3 regions of the Peribacillus sp. RS7 genome follow, and region 2 is predicted to be linked to each of the others. Evidence: riboswitches for the same ligand, from Rfam matches in the RefSeq annotation. Region 2 holds a riboswitch; each other region holds the start of a gene.
The links. A riboswitch is a leader RNA that binds a small molecule or an ion and turns the genes downstream of it on or off. The one in region 2 is predicted to bind S-adenosylmethionine.

Region 1: it holds a riboswitch for S-adenosylmethionine, as region 2 does, so the genes downstream of both, ACDZ29_RS13205 (sugar ABC transporter substrate-binding protein) here and ACDZ29_RS25960 (bifunctional homocysteine S-methyltransferase/methylenetetrahydrofolate reductase) in region 2, are expected to answer to the same signal.
Region 3: it holds a riboswitch for S-adenosylmethionine, as region 2 does, so the genes downstream of both, ACDZ29_RS08430 (O-acetylhomoserine aminocarboxypropyltransferase/cysteine synthase family protein) here and ACDZ29_RS25960 (bifunctional homocysteine S-methyltransferase/methylenetetrahydrofolate reductase) in region 2, are expected to answer to the same signal.

What each region holds. Positions count from the first base shown of each region.
Region 1 is NZ_CP168135.1:2,604,509-2,606,836, forward strand. Features, by position in the region: gene ACDZ29_RS13200 (GTPase domain-containing protein) at 1-901, shown strand, start outside; SAM riboswitch class I at 999-1,104, shown strand; gene ACDZ29_RS13205 (sugar ABC transporter substrate-binding protein) at 1,223-2,328, shown strand, end outside.
Region 2 is NZ_CP168135.1:5,251,306-5,253,633, reverse strand. Features, by position in the region: gene ACDZ29_RS25965 (MOSC domain-containing protein) at 248-898, shown strand; SAM riboswitch class I at 1,010-1,108, shown strand; gene ACDZ29_RS25960 (bifunctional homocysteine S-methyltransferase/methylenetetrahydrofolate reductase) at 1,212-2,328, shown strand, end outside.
Region 3 is NZ_CP168135.1:1,617,215-1,619,542, reverse strand. Features, by position in the region: gene ACDZ29_RS08440 (toprim domain-containing protein) at 1-234, shown strand, start outside; gene ACDZ29_RS08435 (thioredoxin family protein) at 235-546, shown strand; SAM riboswitch class I at 694-800, shown strand; gene ACDZ29_RS08430 (O-acetylhomoserine aminocarboxypropyltransferase/cysteine synthase family protein) at 902-2,212, shown strand.

The DNA of each region.
Region 1 (2,328 bases), 2.6 Mb from region 2:
GCATTCCATCTCTTGGAATGAACAGATGGAGGTCAAACTGAATGGTGCGGTCAATCAACTGGCGGATTTGGAAAAAGAAAAAAGTGAAAATATCATAAGGTCTTATCGTTCGCTTAAGGATGAAGTGAAAAATCAGCTTTCTTCTAAAATTCCTGAATTGCTGAGGGATTGCTCTAAATCGTTAACGGAAAGCAGTGATTTCAGTCAGGTCCATGTACAGTTAAACCAGGAAATGAATGAGCGGATTCAAGCATTCATTTCTGACAAGATCATGCCTCAATATTACCGTTCTCTTCAAGATTGGATTGCCAGTTCCCAAATGGAGTTCTCACAAAGCCAGCAGTTTATGGATGAAATGAGTGCCGGGTTCAATGAATTATACAAAGAAGAACGGATCACGCTGGCAGGTGACTTTAGGGTATTGGATGACTGGCGCCGTGATGCCGACCGGATGACAAGCAGTATCCGCATCGAAAACGTTAATATCCTTTTGCGCAGAACTCCATCACAATTGCTGCTTAAAGGAGCAGGGAAGCTGTTTGGGGCGATACCACAAAATAAAGCCAATATGTACAATCGTTATAAGAAATACCTGGAAAGTGAAGATTACCTGGATGTTGCCGAAATGATCACGGAACGTTTCCTTACCCAATTTGGATTGTTTGAAAAATCTTTGGATCGGGACATCTCACTTTTCTATCGCAGTTCCTTTGCCTTACTTCAAAAAACGATAGAGCAAACGCAGACAGAAATCAAAGACTACCAGGCTGCATTGGAGCATATGAAAGAAAATCCGGAAGTTTACCGTGACCCGATCACTTTGTTCGAAGTGAAATTACGTCAGTTGGAGAGACTTGAAAAAATCGAGAAAAAGCGTCTAGCCCAGCTGCAAAGAAAATGAAAAATAACGGGGAACATTTTAAATATTCGAAAAACTATTGACTTTACGACTATATCCCTATAAAGTGATAATTACGAAAAACGTAACACAATATATTCTCTTATCAAGAGTGGCGGAGGGACTGGCCCTAAGATGCCCAGCAACCGTTCCATTAGGAATTGGTGCTAAATCCTGCAAAACAGAAATGTTTTGACAGATAAGAGAGGGATAAGTCTGCAAAACAGCTGATTAAACCTCTCTATATTAATAGAGAGGTTTTTATTTTGGGACTTACACCAACTTAACTGATAAGACTAATAAGAAAATATGGAGGGGAACAAGATGAGAAGGTCTATTAAAGGGATATTCATTTCAGCCATCGCTTCGGCTTTGCTTTTAACGGGTTGCTCTACAGGGCAGAGTTCCACAGAATCGAAGAAAGAAGAAAAAGTATCATTTGAAAATGTCCCGGAAAGATTTGCTAATGGGGAAGGAGCCAAAATCAAAGTGATCCGTAAAATTGGCGGTGATGATCATACGGCCCAATACTTAGCAGGAGCGAAGGAAGAAGGAGAAGCACTGGGGTTTCAAGTGGATACATATACAGCCAATGGTGATACGGCTAAATTTCATGATGCGATCGCACAGGCTTTGCAGGAAGATTATGACGGCTATATCATCTCCCATGGTGATGATGCAGCAACAGTGAATGACGTTCAAAAGTTGGTTGATGCAGGCAAAAGCGTTGTTACATTCGATTCAATAAGCGATCTAACTAAAATAGAAGGCGTAACATTAACATCACAGGATGATGAAGCGTTGGCAACACTGGCTCTTGATAAACTGATAGAAGAACAGAAAGGTGAAGCGGCAATTGCGTATCTTTGGGTGGATGGTTTCCCTCCAATGGTGAGAAGAAATGCTGTTTATCAGGAAAAATTAAAAGAAAACCCTGGAATTAAAGAAGTCGAAAGATTCGGAGTGGCGTCTGCAGATACTTCGGTTCAAACACAAAATGCTGTAGCCGCAATGCTGAATAAATACCCTAAAGGTAAATTGGATGCCATTTTCGCAACATGGGATGCCTTCGCTATCGGTGCCGCCCGGGCAATTAAAGAAGCGGGACGCGATGAAGTGAAGATATACGGAATTGATGTGTCGAATGCAGACCTTCAGGAAATTCAATCAGCTGGCAGCTCATGGTCCTACACGGCAGCAGTCGATCCCAAGTTGATCGGTGCAGTGAATATGAGGATATTGGCGAAAAAATTAGCGGGCGAAGAAACGCCGCAAACCTATGACTTAGAGGCTTCACTTATTTCACAAAAGGAAATCCAAGCTTCAAAAGAAGCGGTAAATATGGCAAATCTGTCTGGTATTGTCGAAGGATGGGGTGTATCAGCGGAATTTGAAGAAGATTGGATGAAAGTTTTGAAAGATCATTATAA
Region 2 (2,328 bases):
AGGCGAACGGTTGTAGTTTTCGACTATATATTGTGTTCATATTCTACCATATTTAATTCTGAAATAGCAACAAAATTACTGAAACTAACCTATGAATTTTTCTGGAAATCAATGATATTTCGCCAACTTGGTGCTTTTGCCCTTCTAATCTGCTATATTCCCATAAAAAACTACAGAACAAAATGGATTTTTAGTATAATTTATACATATATGATGATATAAATTAAATAAGAATGGAAGATGTAAAATGGAAAATGGAAAAATCGAATCCCTTCATGCCAGAAAGCCCAAACAGGAAAATTTTTCGAATATCGATATCTTTTCAGCGATGGATAAACAAGCAGTGGATGACGTGATAGTAACTAAATCAGGCATAATGGGTGATGGGGTAGGTAATGTAAAGTTCCATGGAGGTCCTGATCGGGCTTTGTGTTTTTACCCCTTTGAGCATTACTCATTATGGAATGAAAGATTCGCTAAAAAGCTAGATATCCCTGCATTCGGTGAAAATTTAACTGTAGCGGGGATGAGGGAAGAAACAACGTATATCGGTGATATATATCAAATAGGCGAAGTGATTGTTCAAATTAATCAGGGGAGGATCCCTTGCTCGACCATTTCCTACTTCAATCAAGAACCTAAGTTTTTGGAATTCGTGCTGAAAACGAGTTACACTGGTTATTTTGCAAAAGTCATTCAGGAAGGAACGATAAAGAAACAAAACGAAATTGTGCTAATAGATCGTTTGCAAGAAAAAATTTCGGTTCATTATGCAACAGAGGTGATCCTACATAACCGAGATGGGCTGGAAGGCTCAAACGCGTTACTTACACTAGACTCGTTAGCGGAAGACTGGAAACAAAGGATAGTGAAGAGAGTTCAAGCTGCAAAAGAGTGAATGAATTTTGCAAAAGTGAAAAAAATGACGATCAGGTATTGAAATTGACAGATTATTAATGTAAATTAAATATAATCAAATTTTGAAATCTTGTGAAAATTATATAATTGGATCTTATCGAGAGAGGTGGAGGGACTGGCCCGAAGAAACCTCAGCAACCAGCTTAGGCAAAGGTGCTAAATCCAGCAAGCAGAGCTTGATAGATGAGGAGAATGTTTCAAAAGACCTTCTTCTTTGAGAAGGTTTTTTTTCTTTTCTCTCATACTCATATAAAACGACAAAAACAGGATTGTTTTTGAGAGAGGGTGTAATTATGAATTTTCGTAAAGAATTGAAAGAAAGAATGCTGGTTGGAGAAGGGGCAATGGGGACCTTACTGTACTCTTATGGCATCGATCAATGTTATGAGGAATTAAACTGCACGAACCCAGATCAAATAGAGTCCATTCACCGTGCCTATTTGCAAGCTGGTGCAGATATCCTTCAATCGAATACATATGGAGCCAATTTCAATAAATTGAAACGGCATGGACTTGAAGATGAAGTAAGCAGAATCAATCGCCAGGGAGTCATCCTTGCTAAAAAAGCGGCAAAAGGAAAGGCATATGTCTTCGGTACCATAGGGGCACAGCGGAGTATCAGGAAATCGGATTTAAGTATGGAAGAGATAAAGCGAGGTTTTCGTGAACAGCTATACAGTCTGTTGATGGAAAACCCGGATGGGATTCTCTTGGAAACATTTTATGACCTGGAAGAGCTGGAAACCGTTTTGCAAATCGTTAAAAATGAAACTGGACTGCCGATCATCGCAAATGTTTCGATGCATGAACTGGGAAATCTTCAAAATGGAATCCATTTAAATGAAGCCTTTCAAAAACTCGAGCAATTGGGTGCTGATGTTGTTGGGGTGAATTGCCGACTCGGTCCACATCATATGATTCGGGCATTGGAAGAGGTGAGTTTGCCAAAGCAAGCGTCGATTGCCATTTACCCAAATGCCAGCCTTCCCGATTATGTGGATGGAAGGCTTGTCTATAAAGCTGTGCCGGAATATTTCGGCTCAAGTGCCCTAGACCTTCGTGAGCAAGGTGCCGGGATCATAGGAGGGTGCTGTGGAACGACTCCCCTGCATATTCAAGCTGTAAAGAATGCGATTGGAAGTTTGGCTCCAGTAAAAGAGAAATATACGAAAGCCCGTGAAATAGAAATAATTGAAGTGAACGATAGAGAATTGGAACTCCCTCTGTACGAAAAGGCCAAAACAGAAAGGACGATTCTTGTTGAACTTGATCCTCCGAAAAAGTTGGGAATAGAGAGTTTCATGACTGGTGCCGAGGTTTTGAAAAAAGCAGGGGTCGATTCCATTACCTTGGCGGATAATTCACTTGCTTCACCAAGGATATCGAATGATGCACTGGCTAACTTGCTGA
Region 3 (2,328 bases), 2.0 Mb from region 2:
GAATTGGTGGATGAATTGATGGACCGTGATGTTTATCTCCTTTTTGACGCAGATGAATCAGGAGAAAAGCTCCGGAAGCAATTCCGAAGGGAAATGCCGGAAGCGAACCACCTGTATATTAATAAAATGTACAAAGAAGTGGAGAGCTCACCTGAACATCATATCGCAACTGTGCTTTTATCTGCCAATATGAATGTTAAAATGAAATTTTTAAGTCAAAGGGTGAACGACTAATTGATTCAGGAATGGAAAGAAGAAGAGTGTAAGCTTGCCGTTGAACAAGGGGAAACATTTTGCTTATATTTATATACGCCATTATGCGGCACCTGTCAGGTGGCTTCCAAGATGCTGACGATATCCATGGAACTTTTCCCGGAACTGAAGGCAGGTAAAATGAATATGAATTATGTTCAAGCTATTGCCGAGTCATATGAAATTGAAAGTGTCCCGTGTTTATTGTTTTTCAAAGAAGGGCAGCTGCACAGAAAAATATATGCCTTTCAATCCGTTCCTTATTTATATGGATTGCTTAAGGAAATCAGCTGAAAAACCAATCAGAAACGGATTGGTTTTTTTAGTTGTGGACAAGTGGCGGCCAAATTGGAATTGAACAAAGAATATTCTAACAATTCATTGACTGATTAATTCTAAAATGTTATATTTTGTATTAAGAAAGCATCCTGAATTTAATAGTTCTTATCAAGAGTGGCGGAGGGACTGGCCCGACGAAGCCCGGCAACCGGTATAAATTTATATACGGTGCTAATTCCAGCAGAGTGTTAGCTCTGAAAAGATGAGGTGCGTTTTTAAAACCTCTTCTTTTGGAAGTGGTTTTTTTGTTTTGAAAGGCCCGGTTTCAATATAATTCCTACTAAATCCATAGAGAAAGAGGAGAAATAGTATGTCAGAGAAAAAGTTGCGTTTCGAAACATTGAGTGTTCATGGCGGTCTGCAAGCTGATGAAACAGGTGCACGTGCAGTCCCTATCTACCAAAGCAATGCATACTTGTTCAAAGACACTGACCATGCAGCGAATTTATTTGGCTTAAAGGAGAATGGCTATATATATACACGACTACATAATCCCACGGTCAGCGTTTTTGAGGAAAGAATGGCCTTATTGGAAGGCGGTATCGGCGGATTGGCAACAGCAAGCGGAATGGCTGCCATCTCACTGTCAATCCTGAATATTGCCGGTGCAGGGGATGAGATCGTTTCAGCCTCCACTTTATATGGCGGTACGTATAATCTTTTTGAAAACACTCTTCCGAAATATGGGATTAAAGTGAAGTTCGTTTCTCCTGATGACCCTGAAAATTTCAAAAGGGCGATAACGCCAAGAACTAAAGCCATATTTGCCGAAACAATCGGAAATCCAAGTTTGAGGGTCCTTGATATCGAAGCGGTAGCTGACATTGCCCACAATGCCGGGATACCTTTAATCATTGATAATACCTTCGCTACACCGTATCTATGCAGACCAATTGATTTTGGAGCGGATATTGTCATCCATTCCGCTACAAAATGGCTTCTGGGAAATGGAACCACTTTAGGCGGTGTCATCGTGGATGGAGGGAAGTTCGATTGGAACTCACCAAACTACCCTGGCTTTACGGAGCCTGATCCAAGTTACGACGGTCTGGTATACGCCGAGGCAGTTGGACCAGCCGCTTTTATAACGAAAGCCCGAGTGCAGTTACTTCGTGATTTAGGCCCTGCGCTAAGTGCCCAAAGCGCATTCCAGTTTACGCTTGGACTTGAAACGCTGCATGTAAGGATGAAAGAGCATCTTTCGAACACGAAGTCTGTACTTCAATATTTGAAAAATCACCCTGCCGTGACTTGGGTTTCGCATCCTTCTAATGAGGATCATCCCGATAAAGCCCTTGCGGATAAATATTTGCCCAAGGGAGCAGGATCCGTTGTGACTTTTGGAATTAAGGGAGACCGCGAAGCCGGGGCGAAACTTATCAATTCGGTGGAATTATGGTCCCATGTAGCGAATGTAGGGGATGCGAAGAGTTTGATCATCCACCCTGCCAGTACGACCCATCAGCAATTGAATGATGCAGGTCTGGCGAAAGCGGGTGTGCGTGCTGATCAAGTCCGTTTATCCATTGGGATTGAAAATGTAGAGGATTTAATAGAAGATTTGGAGCAGGCAATTGAAAAAGCGACGAATATCGTCTCCTTGACTTCTAAAACGGTTTAAGCAAAAAGTCCTGGGCATTCTTGAACTAGAAATATTATACATTGCGCTCCTTTTTTATCTATGATAAAATTTCAACATACTAAAGAACTTAATGATATACAAATATTCTATATATT